2 regions of the Enterococcus saigonensis genome follow, and region 2 is predicted to be linked to the other one. Evidence: predicted binding sites of a transcription regulator. Region 2 holds the regulator's gene; the other holds the start of a gene.
The links. The regulator LexA, encoded in region 2, represses DNA repair genes until DNA is damaged. The targets are predictions, from matches to a motif close to CNAACANNTGTTNG.

Region 1: recX (recombination regulator RecX) is a predicted target of LexA. The motif match lies at 2,739-2,752, and genes of this name have one in related genera.

Annotation. Positions count from the first base shown of each region.
Region 1 is NZ_AP022822.1:1,179,214-1,186,691, forward strand. It holds gene lacC (tagatose-6-phosphate kinase) at 1-91, shown strand, start outside; gene lacD (tagatose-bisphosphate aldolase) at 116-1,087, shown strand; gene rlmD (23S rRNA (uracil(1939)-C(5))-methyltransferase RlmD) at 1,228-2,604, opposite strand; gene recX (recombination regulator RecX) at 2,809-3,597, shown strand; gene mutY (A/G-specific adenine glycosylase) at 3,581-4,723, shown strand; gene ntdP (nucleoside tri-diphosphate phosphatase) at 4,827-5,360, shown strand; gene EsVE80_RS05555 (N-acetylmuramoyl-L-alanine amidase) at 5,459-6,436, shown strand; gene EsVE80_RS05560 (GNAT family N-acetyltransferase) at 6,518-6,958, opposite strand; gene EsVE80_RS05565 (AI-2E family transporter) at 7,125-7,478, shown strand, end outside.
Region 2 is NZ_AP022822.1:1,411,628-1,419,105, forward strand. It holds gene tkt (transketolase) at 1-1,926, opposite strand, end outside; gene EsVE80_RS06680 (DUF896 family protein) at 2,014-2,256, opposite strand; gene lexA (transcriptional repressor LexA) at 2,425-3,045, shown strand; gene EsVE80_RS06690 (hypothetical protein) at 3,167-3,379, shown strand; gene EsVE80_RS13995 (hypothetical protein) at 3,626-3,754, opposite strand; gene EsVE80_RS06695 (metallophosphoesterase) at 4,074-5,393, shown strand; gene EsVE80_RS06700 (ABC transporter permease) at 5,565-6,839, opposite strand; gene EsVE80_RS06705 (ABC transporter ATP-binding protein) at 6,836-7,478, opposite strand, start outside.

The DNA of each region.
Region 1 (7,478 bases), 230 kb from region 2:
TATGCTTAATGCGCAAGAAGCTGTAACTGGACACGTTAATTTGGATAATTATCAAAAATTATTCGCTCAAATAAAAGTGTCTTTAGTATAGAAAAATTTTAGGAGGAATATACAAATGACAACAGAAGCAAAAAAAGCCTTTATCAAACAATTAAGTGACAAAAACGGTGTGATTTCTGCACTTGCGATTGATCAACGTGGTGCGTTAAAGAAAATGATTAATAAATACCAAGACACAGAGGCAGAGGCTGTTCAAATTGAAGACTTTAAAAAAATCGTGTCTTCTGAATTAACTCAATATGCTTCATCCATCTTACTAGATCCAGAATTTGGTTTGCCAGCGGCTGGTGTTCGCGATGAAAATGCCGGCTTATTACTAGCGTATGAAAAAACAGGTTATGATGCCTCTACACCTGGACGTCTGCCAGATATTTTGTCTATTTGGTCTGTGAAACGTCTAAAAGAAGCAGGGGCAGATGCATGTAAATTCTTACTTTACTATGATGTTGATGAAAGTGATGAAATCAACGATCAAAAGAAAGCCTTCATGGAACGAATTGGTTCTGAATGCGCCGCAGAAGATTTACCATTTTTCTTGGAATTGGTTTCTTATGATGCAAACGATGCCGATGCTAGCACTAAAGAATATGCGCTGAAAAAACCACATAAAGTGATCGAAATGATGAAAGAATTTTCCAAACCACGCTATGGTGTAGATGTATTAAAAATGGAAGTTCCGGTTAACATGAACTATGTAGAAGGTTACGCAAAAGGTGAAGTTGCGTATACAAAAGAAGAAGCAATGGGGTATTTCAAAGAACAAGCAGAAGCAACAGACTTACCATTTATCTTCTTATCAGCAGGTGTTACCGCTGAATTATTCCAAGAAACATTGAAATTTGCTAAAGAAGCAGGCTCAACGTTTAATGGTGTCTTATGTGGTCGTGCAACATGGGCAAATGGGGTTGAACCATTTATCACAGGTGGCGAAGATGCAGCAAGAGAATGGATGCAAAATGAAGGACGTAAAAATATTGAAGCGTTAAATGAAGTCTTACAAGCGACTGCAACACCAGTTAAATTTTAAGAAAAAATTTTTTTGAACCGTCATTTGACGGTTCTTTTTTTGATGAGAAAAAAGCCCAAAAGTCAAATTTACGCCAAGTGGGCTCTTCTTTTTTTAAAAATATTTGCTGCCCTATTTTTGTTAATTAATATGTGTAATGTTTATTTCTTTTTTGTCATTTTTACCACTACTTCACAACGAGCGGTTTGAGGGAACATATCAACAGATTGTAAATAATGAATATCATAAACCTGAGCTAAACTAACTAAATCTCTGGCCAGCGTAGAAACATTACAAGAAATATACACGAGTTTTTTAACAGGTTGCTGAGTTAAAGTGCGTAATAGTTGTTGGTCTAGTCCTGTTCGCGGTGGATCAACGACAATAGCATCAGGTTTAAACCCTGCTTGTAACCATTTTGGTAGAAGCTCTTCAGCGGTTCCTGTTTCATAATATGTGTTATGAACACCTAAACGTTTGGCATTTCGTTTGGCGTCTTCAATTGCTTGAGGTATCGTGTCCATTCCCCGAACTTCTTTGGCTATTTTTGCCATAGAAAGACCGATACTACCCACACCACAATATGCATCGACTAAAGTTTCTTGTGACGATAATGCTAAAGCAATACGTGCTTCATCATACAGTATTTTTGTTTGATAAGGATTTAATTGGAAGAAAGCGCGGGCAGATAGATCAAATTCCAGTTCATCCAAGGCTTCAGCAATGCTTTTTTTTCCCCATAAAAGTTCTGTTTCAGCCCCCATTACTAAAGACGTTTTTTTATTCTGTACATTTTGCATAATAGAAACAAGTTGGGGGATTCGCTGCGTTAACTCCCGAATTAAACTATTTTTTTGTGGCAATTTATTCGTATGGGTAATAAAAACAAGTTGTATTTCGCCTGTTCTGATTCCTTTTCGTACCATTATAGTTTTTAAAATACCGCTATTTTTCTTTTCATCATAAATGGGGATTTGATATTTGTTAATGAGTTGAACGGCAGTATTAATCACTGTTTGAGTATCGGGCTCTTGGACGATACAATTATCAATTGCCACTAAGTTATGAGAAGCTGTCTCGTAAAGACCAGCCTCTGCTTTTTGTCTTTTAAAATTGTAACGTAGTTGAAATTGCGCTTTATTGCGATAACGCCACGGGTCTTCCATACCAATAGTTTCTTTTAGCTTGTAATTTCTATAGCCGGTCGGTTTAAACTTCGTTAATGCTTGCTGCAATAAATCGCGTTTAAAGTCTAATTGTTTCTTATAAGCTAAATGTTGCAATTGGCACCCACCACATTTTTCATAAAAAACACAAGGGGCGTCAATGCGATCAGGACTCTTTTGGATTATCTGTATGAGTTCTGCTTCGGCAAATTTGGCGGTAACATTGGTAATTTTAGCTAGGATTTTTTCACCGGGCAAAGCTTTTGGAATAAAAACGATTAGGCGTCTAAAATAGGCAATTCCCTCTCCATTAATGCCTAAACGCTTAATGGTAACATTTATTTTTTGACCATGTTTTACAACTTGTTCCATAAAAAAACTCCTTGATTTATGCAAAAAATTTTTTCGCATTTTTGTCTGATTTTACTGTAGTTATCTTAACACAATAGTTAGGGAAACAAAACAATCTGGAAAGCTTTAGCCTCCTGGTTTTTTATGGTACACTACAAACGTATATTCGCTTAAAAATTTATTGCGATTATTTTGTTTAGCAAAAATTCAGAGAGGGGGATTTTCATGCTAACAGTAGCCAAAGTAGTCAAAGGAAAACAGGGATTTTATGAAGTCGACTTATCAGACGGAGAAACATTACGTGTTTCTGAAGATTTATTGGTTAAGTTTCGTTTGCTAAAAGGAACGGAACTAGCGGAAAAAGACGTAGAAAAAATAAAAAAGAACGCCTCTTATGATTTCGGTGTACAATTAGCTTTAAACTATATTAGTTATCAGTTGCGTTCTGAAAAAGAAGTGCGCAGTTACTTAAAGGAGCGAGAAATTCCTAATTCTGACCAAGAAAAAATTATCCGTCATTTAAAAGACTTAAGTGTTTTGGATGATAAGGTTTATGGGGAGAGTTATGTTCGGACGCAAATGCGACTAAGTGACAAGGGACCTAGCGTGTTAAAACAGCAATTACGTCAAAAAGGATTAAAGCCAGAACTAATTGAAAATGTTCTTGAATTATATAAAGACAAAGAACAAGTTGAAATAGCCAAACGCACTGCTGAAAAGATACTTAAAAAAATCCACAATAAAAGTTTTAAAGAAACGAAACAAAAACTACTAGTTTCTTTACGCCAAAAGGGTTTTAGTGGAGATGTGGCATCTCAAGTATTAGATAGCTTAGAATTAGAGGCAGATAAAGAAACAGAGATACAAGCCTTAAAAAAAGCCGGTGAAAAGTTATGGCGACGCCATCAAAATAAAGCCCCCCATATTCGCAATCAAAAAGTCAAACAAAGCCTTTATCAAAAAGGTTTTGCTCTAGAGGAGATTCAGCATTTTATTGATGAACAAACAAAGTGAGCATTTAAGTAAAAAACAAATAGAAGAGCTTCAAACCAATTTTATCGCATGGTACCAAAAAAAACGCCGTAACTTACCCTGGCGTCAGAGCCGTGATCCTTATTTTATTTGGATTTCAGAAATTATGTTACAGCAGACGCGCGTAGAGACTGTTATTGCCTATTTTTATCGGTTTACAGAAAAATATCCGACGATAGAAGCGTTAGCCAAAAGTGATGAGCAAGAACTTTTAAAAGTTTGGGAAGGACTGGGATATTATTCCAGAGCTCGTAATTTAAAAAAAGCAGCGCAGCAAATTATGACTGAATTTGGGGGTGTTTTTCCAAATGAAATTGAAGCTATTCGTTCGTTAAAAGGAATTGGTCCTTATACAGCAGGTGCCATCGCTAGTATTGCTTTTCAACGAGCAGAACCCGCAATTGACGGTAATGCAATGCGAGTGATTAGCCGTCTATACGGCATAGACGCTGATATTGCAAAACCTGCCAGTCGTAACGTTTTTGACGCAGTCTTACGTCAATTGATTCCTGTTGAGGCACCGGGAGATTTTAATCAAGCATTGATGGATTTAGGTTCAGGTGTTTGTACGCCAAAAAAACCCGTGTGCACAAATTGTCCTTTAAAAAACTTTTGTTTTGCTTACCAGACACAACAACAAGACAGGTTTCCTGTTAAGACAAAAGCCGCCAAACCTAAAGATGTTTATTATTTTTCGGTCGCAATTACTAATGAAATTGGAGAGTATCTTTTGGTGCAAAGGCCTGATGAGGGACTACTGGCAAAAATGTGGACGTTTCCTTTAGTAGAAGTAAACCGTGAAGTTTTTGAAGCAGCGCAAAAAAACTTTGCTAAAGAAGAAACGCTCAATCTTTTTAGTGTGGCAGAAGAATTAACGCTACCAGCTAATTTGCCGCAAAATGTCGTTTGGCAAAAGCGTCATTTAGGCGAAATTAGACATATTTTTAGTCACTTGAAATGGCATGTATTGCTTTTTTATGGAGTTGCACAACCAGATTTTGTGAAACCTTTAAAAGGACACTTTGTCCCATTTAATGAATTTAGTAACTATGTATTCCCTAAACCACAGCAAAAGTTGGTAGAACTGTTGGAAAAAAGCAAACGGTGAATAAACATTTCTAGTCAAGCTTTGTTTTTATTGCTATAATAATTACGATGTCGGTGTAAACATACCCAACATACCATCACGGTTAAAAGGGAAGGGTTATAGCATGCAAATTCCAAAAGAAGGCGAGTTTGTAACAATCCAAAGTTATAAACATGATGGCAATTTGCACCGTACGTGGCGAGATACAATGGTTTTAAAAACCAGCGAATATTCGATGATTGGCGTAAATGACCACACACTCGTAACAGAGTCTGACGGTAGACGATGGGTGACTAGAGAACCTGCTATTGTTTATTTTCATAAGAAGTGTTGGTTTAACGTCATTGCCATGATTCGTGAAAAAGGTGTCTCTTATTATTGTAATCTAGCTTCACCTTATTTATTAGATGAGGAGGCCTTGAAGTATATTGATTATGATCTTGATATCAAGGTTTTTCCTGATGGTGAAAAGCGGCTACTAGATGTGGATGAATATGAGCAGCATAGTAAACTCATGCATTATCCTAAAGACGTTGATTATATTTTAAAAGAAAACGTCAAAATATTAGTTGATTGGATTAATAATGGTAAAGGTCCTTTTTCAGAAGGCTATATCGATATTTGGTATGACCGCTACAAGCAATTGTCACGAAAATAAAAAAACTATCCTATACTAAGTATAGGATAGTTTTTTTAGGTTTATTTAAGTAAACTAAGGTAAAATAAAGATATCAAAAAATATAGGTTGGCTAATTGATGAAAAAACTTAAGTTTACAATCGGCATTTTAATGATAATGCTTGGCTTTTTTGGCGTAATTTGGCAACGAAAAGAGCAAAATGAAATACAATCCCAGCCAGTACCATTATCAAATAAGACATCTTTTATGACTGTTGCAGATAATAAATCTTTAACAGTTAGTTCCCAAAAGGTGCAAATTCATGTTGATCCAGCATTGTACAGTACGACAGTTGAAACGGAAAATGATTATGTTGCCTTAAAAAAATATCCCAACTCTAACAGTACAACGATTGACAAATTATATCGTGGTGAGTGGGGGATGTATTTAGGGAGTCAAAATGGTTGGATTAAAATCAATACTAACGATGGCAATATAGGCTGGGTAAAAAAAGAAAATACCCAAATTACAACCAGTTTACGTAAAGTGAATCCTACATTAACGCAATTAAAAGTTGTTTTAGATGCCGGTCATGGAGGTATCGATACTGGTGCAGAAAGTAATGATGGGACCCTAATTGAAAAAGAATTAACACTTCAAACAGTAAAAAAGATTGGGGCTGCACTAGAAAAGATTGGTGTTAATGTCGTTTATACCCGCACGCAAGATAACTATTTAGCGTTAGATGAAATTGCCGAGAAATCCATGAGGGAAAGCGCAGATTTATTCATCAGCATTCACTACGATAAATATGATTATGATAATGGCATGAATGGTCAAACAACCTACTATTATTATCAAGATGATAAATTTATGGCAACGGTAATAAATACGGCACTGGCAAATAATTTAACATTAGGAAATAATGGGGTTCGACAAGGAAATTATTTTGTTTTACGCCAATCTAATCGTCCTAGCTTACTGTTAGAATTAGGATATTTAAACAGTGATCGTGATGTCGCTATCATTAAACAAACTGATTTTCAAAATAAAGTAGCTACAGGAATTGTCGCAGGTCTTCGTACTTATGTGAATGAACTAGAAGCAAATAAGTAATCTGAAAAAATCACAACGATACGGGGAAATTTAGCGTTACAAATTGTTCGTTGCCTTTTTTGAATATCAAAAAAGGCAATTTTAATTTACTAACTGTTTTGTCATCGTAATATGTTTCATTCCAGCTTCTTCAAAAGGTTCGCCGGCAGTTTTAAAGCCCATTTGTTGGTAAAAATTTTGTGCTTGCCATTGTGCCCCTAATGTCATTTCTTTAAAGTCGTGTTCTTTTGCGAAATCTGCTGCTGCATTTAGTAAAATTTTTCCCAAGCCTTGACCGCGATATTCTTTTAATACGGCCATCCGCTGAACCTTAACTTGATCCTCATCAATAGGGAGGAGCCGTACAGTTGCTAGCGGGATTTTTTTATCATCGTATAATACAAAATGGATGGCATACGCTTCATTGCCATCAATCTCAATGGATAAAGGAACATTTTGTTCTTTGACAAAAACTTGATTACGAATTTTTACTGCTGCTAAATAAATATCACTCATAGTGTCTCTTGTTTGGAGGATGCGCAAAAAAATCGCCTTCTTTCATTATTTTTTTTACTTTTGAAAAAATATCTATAAATTGTATTCCTTTAAGTTTGCAAGACAGTTGTTTTTTGATAAGATTAGTAACAACTAAAATTAAAACAGAATAACTAAATTGTAAACTGTTTTGTTTAGCTGAAGGAGTGATAGCTTGTTAGAAAAATTAAAAAACACAAAAATCATGTTTTGGTCGTTAGAATTGTTAATTTTGGCTACCTTGATTTTTGTATCAACAAAGATTGATTTTATTTTTAAACCCATTGGGACCTTTTTTTCAACTCTTTTTGCCCCTGTTCTAATTGCGGGATTTTTGTATTATTTATTAAACCCAATTGTGAACCTTTTGGAAAAAAGAGTCAAATTTAAACGAATTTATGGTATTATACTAGTTTTTATTCTTTTAATCGGAGCACTAGTCATAATTATTGGGAGTGTGATACCTAGTTTAGTTAGCCAGATAACATCATTAGCAGAAAGTATTCCATCTTTTATTGCTAGTGTTGAG
Region 2 (7,478 bases):
AGGAGCAGATGCACCAAAGTGATTAATTGCAATTACTTTTCCCGCAAAGCCCGTATATTTTTCCCATCCAAAGGGGGAAGCCGCTTCAATTGCAACTCGTTTTACTACATCATGCGGTAAAACACTTTCCTTATATTCTGCACTTTGAGCTTCAAATAAATCAAGACTCGGCAATGACACAACCGAAACATCTTTTCCAGCTTTTTGCAATTTTGCCTGCGCTTGCACTGCTAAGTCAACTTCTGAACCAGTTGCAAGTAAAATTCCCTCTGGTTTTTCTCCTTGTTGCGGTGAAAGAACATAACCACCTTTTGCAACATTTTCATCAGCATTTTCTTTTGTCCCAGGTAAAACCGGTAAGTTTTGGCGACTTAAAACCAAAACAGTTGGTTTGTTTGTCGTTGTCATCGCAATTTTCCAAGCTGCTCTTGTTTCATTTCCGTCAGCCGGACGAATAACCTGAACATTCGGGATACAGCGCACACTTGCTAGCTGTTCAATTGGTTCATGCGTTGGTCCATCTTCACCAACAGCCACAGAATCATGGGTAAGAACGTACACAACTGGTGCACTTTGAATTGCTGATAAGCGCAATGCTGGCCGCAAATAATCTGTAAACACAAAGAATGTTCCACCGTACACGCGGGTGCCCCCATGTAGTTGAATACCATTCATAGCAGCTGCCATGGCAAACTCCCTAACGCCAAACCAAATATTACGACCTTCGTATTGACCAGGTTCAAAATCTTTCTCTGCTGCCACCATAGTATTATTAGACGATGACAAATCTGCTGAACCGCCCCATAAAGTTGGCACAGCTTTAGATAAAGCTTGAATCATTTCTTTACTTGATACACGGCTTGCTTGTGACGTTCCTTCTTCGTAAACAGGCAATTGTGCATCCCAACCATCAGAAAGTTCCCCAGCAAAAGCAGCCTTAAATTGTGCTGCTAATTGTGGATATTCTTGCGTATACGCTGCAAACATTTTATCCCAAGCATCTTCTGCTTTTTGTCCGCGATCATTGATTGCTTCTTTAAAACGTTTTGAAGCTTCCTCAGGTACAGTAAAATCGGGATAATTCCAATCGTAAGCTTTTTTAGCAGCGGCGATGCCTTCTACTCCAAGGGGAGCTCCATGAACTTTATTTGTACCTTCATTCGGTGCACCAAAGCCAATAATTGTTTTGACTTCAATCAGTGTTGGTTGGTCTGCGTTTTCTTTAGCTTCTTCAATTGCAGCAGAAATTGCCTCTAAATCATTGCCATCTTTTACTAAAATATGTTGCCAACCATAAGCCTCAAAACGTTTTCCAACATTTTCTGTGAAAGCTTTTGAAGTTGGTCCATCCAAAGAAATATCATTTGAATCATATAAAACGACAAGTTTGCCTAATTTCATGTGTCCAGCCATTGACGCTGCTTCTTGTGAGACACCCTCCATTAAATCACCATCACCACAAAGTGCGTAAGTGTAGTGATCAATGATATTAAAATTATCACGATTATAAGTAGCTGCTAAATGCGCCTCACTCATTGCCATACCAACAGCCATTGCAATACCCTGACCTAAAGGACCAGTCGTGGCTTCAACACCATCCGTATGATTTACCTCCGGATGTCCAGGTGTCTTACTACCCCATTGACGAAAGTTTTTTAAATCATCAATTGTAACTTTGTAACCTGCGCAATGTAGTAGACTGTAAAGTAATGCTGAACCATGACCTGCAGATAATACAAAACGGTCACGGTCAGCCCAGTTACGAGATGTGGCAGGATTAATTTTCAAATGTTTTGTCCAAAGAGCATAAGCCATCGGTGCAGCTCCCATTGGTAACCCTGGATGACCAGAATTTGCAGATTGAATTGCTTCAATACTTAATGTACGTAAGGTGTTAACGCTCAATTCATCGATTTTATCAAACAATTGTGCTTCCTCCTATTTTAGGTTTTTTTTACCTTTATTGTTTACATCCTCATTGTAGCGGATTATTACTAGAAAAGCAATTAAATATCAATCCCGATTGTGTAAACCTTTTTGTTTTTGAATTTCCTTTAATTTATCCGGTGTTACATCGTTTCCTTTAGGATCAACAACTTTCATTCCTTCAATGTGGTGTCGCATACCTGAACGGAAAGCTTTTAGATACTCTTCACGTAAATTTATTTGTTCGCGTGCTTCTGCATCAGTTAAGCTAGCTTCTTTTTTCTTTTTTGCCAGCTCATTAATACGTGCTAATTTTTCTTGTGATAGCATTTTAAAATCCCCTTTTTATTATGAACTTTAAACTATTTAGTAACACAACTCTTTTCTTATCTTAGCTAAAAAAAAGCGCTCTGACAACCACAAACCCAAAGCGAACGTCTGTTTGATTTGTTTTATACTTTATGCTAAACTTAAATTATTAAAGAAAGAAGGTGCAGTATGGCTAAACGCACAGAAAATCGCCAAATTGAAATTTTAAAATTTATTCACGATCGCGTCTCGCAAAAAGGTTATCCTCCTACTGTGCGAGAAATTGGTGAAGCAGTCTCTTTATCCTCCACATCAACTGTTCACGGTCATCTTTCCCGTTTAGAAAAGAAAGGTTTAATTTTACGTGACCCTACAAAACCACGGGCAATTGAATTAACCGAATTAGGGCTTGAAAAAATCGGAGCTCAACCAGAAACAATTCCAATGCTCGGTGTTGTAACAGCTGGTGAACCAATTTTAGCCGTAGAAGAAGCATCAGACTTTTTCCCAATTCCACCACACTTATTAAACGACAGTGGCTCTTTGTTCATGCTAACAATCCGTGGTGAAAGTATGATTAATGCTGGTATATTGGATGGCGATCAAGTCATCGTTCGAAAACAAGCCTCCGCCAATAATGGAGATATTGTAATTGCCATGACTGATGAAGACGAAGCAACCTGTAAAAGATTTTTCAAAGAACGTGATTATATCCGACTTCAACCAGAAAATGATTATCTGGAGCCTATCATCTTGCAAAATGTTAAAATCTTGGGTTTAGTAGTTGGCCTTTATCGTGATTTACTTTAAGAAGGTAAAAATAAATCTTCGAAATTTTCGAGGATTTATTTTTTTACTTTACAAACCGAACATACTTTCGTATAATCAATATACAAACGTTTGTTCGTATATTTTAATTGAGGTGAAAAGGATGAATACATTTCGTAATATTTCTTTAATCGTTTTGGGTTTAATTGTCAGCTTTGTCATTAGTCACTATGGTATTGCATTAGCCGCTTTGATTTTTGTACCTCCCTTTTTAATTTGGTTTACCATGTGGGACGAAAAAAAATATCGTCAAAGTATTCGTAAATTTTATCCTTATAACCAAAAAGGCCAAAATACCTATCATCAATACAAATAAAATTTCTTAATAGCCATTCAATATTACTTTGATAAGAAATTATTTTTCAGATTTGACAGATTAGTCTCAGGACTTTTACGTCAAATCTTTTTTTGTGTCTGACAACATAATAATTGAAATGAAGCTACTTAAATAATACAAATATAATCGTTGCGAGACTTTTTATAGATATTGCTATTTTTTTATTACGCGAATACTTGCAAATAAAAAAATCGTACTATCTCAACTAGAGAGTACGATTTTTACTTATTTGTTATAAATTTTAGGACCTTTTCGCATATTTTTACGATCATTTTTTGGTGCTTGCATTTCTTTTACTCGGCCACCGCCTTGTTTTTTCTTAATTAACTCGAGCATCTTTTCTTTTTGATTCATTTTTTTCTCCTTAGTTTACCTTAGCTATTACTTTTAAAGCCTGTGATTACTGATTATACAAGATAGAATTCCTTAAAGCAAATACTGCATGTTTGATAAGGAAGTTAGATTCGCTATCTTCCAATGATAGCTTGGTAAAAATGATACCCGGCTAACTTATTGAAAGTATTCAGTACTGGCGTTAATAGCTTTTAGAAAAAGCGATGCGTGAATCACATTTCTGAAAACATCACAACTCGTTAATCTTGTACTGAAAATTTGGTAAGTTTTTAACATCATTAACGACTTTGTGCTATGATAACCTGCGGGAGTGTGGAAGATGAAAAAAATACTAATGCTACTACTGACTCTAACAGGAGTAGTTTTGACAGGTTGCTACAAAGAGGCTGAAAAAACAGCATTCGATTCAAAAAACAATACTTTTTGGGTAGCTACGGATATTCATTTTATTGCCCCATCTCTTCACGATGATGGGAAAGAATTTCAATTTATCAAAAAGACTGCAGCCGGTAAGGATTTGGATTATCAACAAGAAGCTTTAACTGCCTTTATTGACAAAGCAAAAAAAGTAAAGCCAAAAGCAATCATCTTAACGGGCGATCTAACACTTAACGGCGAAAAGCAAAGTGCCAAAGAAATGGCAAAAATTTTTTCTCCTTTACAAAAGATTGGTATAAAAGTTTTAGCAATTCCAGGAAACCACGATATTTTTGATGGCTGGGCACGCAAGTATAGTGGAGATACTAAGAAACGTATTGCCCAAATTTCACCTGCTGATTTTAAAAAATTTTTTCCAGATGGTTATAACCTTGCAACTAGTGTAGACAAAAGTTCTCTGAGTTATGCGCTTAAAATTAATAAAAAATACGACTTCATTTTTTTGGATACAAATGAGTATCCCATCCAGCCAAGTCGTGCGCAACCTCATACGGGTGGCCAAATAACCAAAGAAACATTGACTTGGCTAAAAGAGTGTTTAAAAGGAGCACAAAACAACAAAAGAATTCCAATTGTCTTTATGCACCATAATCTTTTTATTCATAATCCTCTTGTTTACAAAGGTTACGTTTTGTCAAATGCTCAAACGCTTAAAAGTCTTTTAGCACACTATCATGTGCCAATAGTTTTCTCCGGTCATATTCATGCTCAAGATATTATAAAAGATCCTACTAGAGAAACCGATATTATAGAAGTTGTTACTAGTTCTTTTGCTATTGCCGATCATGCTTATGGTGAATTAAAGCTTACACCAGACAACATTTCTTATACGCGCAAAACGGTTGATGTCGACTTATGGGCTAAGGAAAATAAAAAGACTGCTAAAGATCTCCGTTATCATAACACCTATTTAAAACAGCTTTTCCTAAAAGATGGGGAAAGATTAGCCTATCAGCAACTTTTAGATCAAAATATTCGCAATAAGAGTATTTTGGAACCGGCAGCCAATTTAATAGGCGAAGTGAATTACAATTATTTTACTGGTCAAGACAATTATTCGTTAAAAAAAAGAACGCAACTAAAAAAATCACCTGCTTATAAAGAAGTAGCTAAATACACACCCTTTCTACAAAAATATGTTGATTCTGCAATCAATGATACAAATTTACCTGATCAAAAATTAAGAATTAAACTCAAATAAAAAACTTCAGGAAATGCCACATAAGCGGTTTCCTGAAGTTTTTTGCCTATAAAAGCTAGTTTAAGCTTAAATCAGCTAATCGTTTGGCAATCAGTTATAGCTGAATTCTTACGCTTTTAACCGCTATTTCCATTTCACAAAAAAGCAGCTATCTCCTTAAAACAAAAATTTTTACTCATAGCGCAATGCATCAATTGGATCTAAACGTGCTGCGCGATTAGCTGGAAATGTTCCTGCTAAAAAGGCAATTAACATAATAATTATCATAATCATACCAATAGATGAAAAGTTAAACTGCAATAAATTAAAGCCATCTAATCCTTGTAAAAAGGAGTCTGTGGCTACTTTATTCAATACTTTTGCAGTCCCCATCGCAACGGTAACACCCAATGCAGAACCCCAAAAACCAATTAAAATCGCTTCAATACTAAATGTTAAAAAAACTTTTCCTTTACCCATCCCCATTGCTTTCATTAATCCGATTTCGCGTGTACGTTCTTGTACGGACATATATAACGTGTTAATGATACCAAAGCTGGCCGCCAGTAATGCGATAGCACCAAATAACGTTAAAACACCGGTAATCGCATCAACCGTTGAATGAATCATACCTACCTGATCTGCAAAAGTACTAGCCACATATCCTTGTTTAGACAATTTTTCTTTTAACTTTATGATATTCTTTTCAGTTGGTTTTTTTACGGTAGCTAAAATAGAGTAATATTGATTTTGCATGCCTTTAGGCAAACCTGTTTTATTAATTGCGATTAATTTTTCAGACAAACTTTTACTTACGACAGAATTACCATTATTCACGATACTTGGATTGCGTACTCCAACAATCGTTGCTTCAACTTCTGACTGCGTTTTTGTCGCTTGTGATGAAGCTGCCAACTTAACTTTTTGACCTAAAGCTTCTTTCGCATTTTTAAAACCCAAACTTTTGGTATAGTTTGCGGCTAAGATAATTTCATAAGGGCCATTTTTTTGACTTACCTGCTTACCTGTTTTTAAATCAACAGCAATACCGTCTGTACTCGATGCGGCTAACACATACTTTTTATTATTTTTACCAACAATATAATCCGCACTAAAAGATTCGGCTGGTTTTACATCTATTAAACCAGAAGTATTAGCAATTTTTGTTACATCTTTTTCGTCCAATAAGTAGGAATCTTCTGCATTTCCTTGTTCTTCTGTATATTCCTGCGGCTCATCACTTTCTTGACTTGGTCCTTCCTTGACGGCCTTATTAATCATTAATAAGTCGTCACGTCCCACATTTTTCACCTGCTTATCGACATAATCGTTCACACCAGCTTTAATGCCTAGCGTCATTGAAATGGTGAATGCACCAATGAAAATTGCTAAAATAGTTAAAATAGTTCGTCCTTTATTCCGCCATAAATTTGCACTAGCAGAAGTTATTGTATCCCATAAATTCATGCCCGTTCCTCCTTGACAATAAAACCGTCTTTAATGTGGATTTGTCTATCGCAGCGCGCAGCAAGATCTGGATCATGAGTTACGATAATTAGAGTAATACCTTTTTGTCGATTTAGACGAAAAAGCAATTCTTCTACCTTCTCACCAGTGGCAGAATCCAGATTTCCTGTTGGTTCATCTGCAAAAATAATTTCTGGATCGTTAACCAATGCTCTAGCAATACAGACTCGCTGTTTTTGACCACCGGACAAATTAGTGGCTTTGTTTTGTGATTTATCAGCTAAATCTACTGCGGCTAAAGCAGCCATTGCCTTTTCTTGACGTTGTTTACCCGTAATACCTGCAATTTTTAACGGCAAAATAACATTATCTAAGACGCTATCTTTGGCGTTCAAAAAGAATTGTTGGAATACAAAGCCAAAGGTCTGATTGCGTAATTTGTTTAACTCTTTCTTTTTAATATCAGTTGTTCCTTGACCAACAATTTTGACTTGTCCAGTTGTTGGCTTATCTAACAGTGCCAATATATGCATCAAAGTTGATTTGCCTGACCCACTTTTTCCGATAATTGCCACCGATTCCCCTTTTTCAATTTTTAAGCTAATTTCTTTTAATGCAGTGAATGCAGTATCCCCTGAA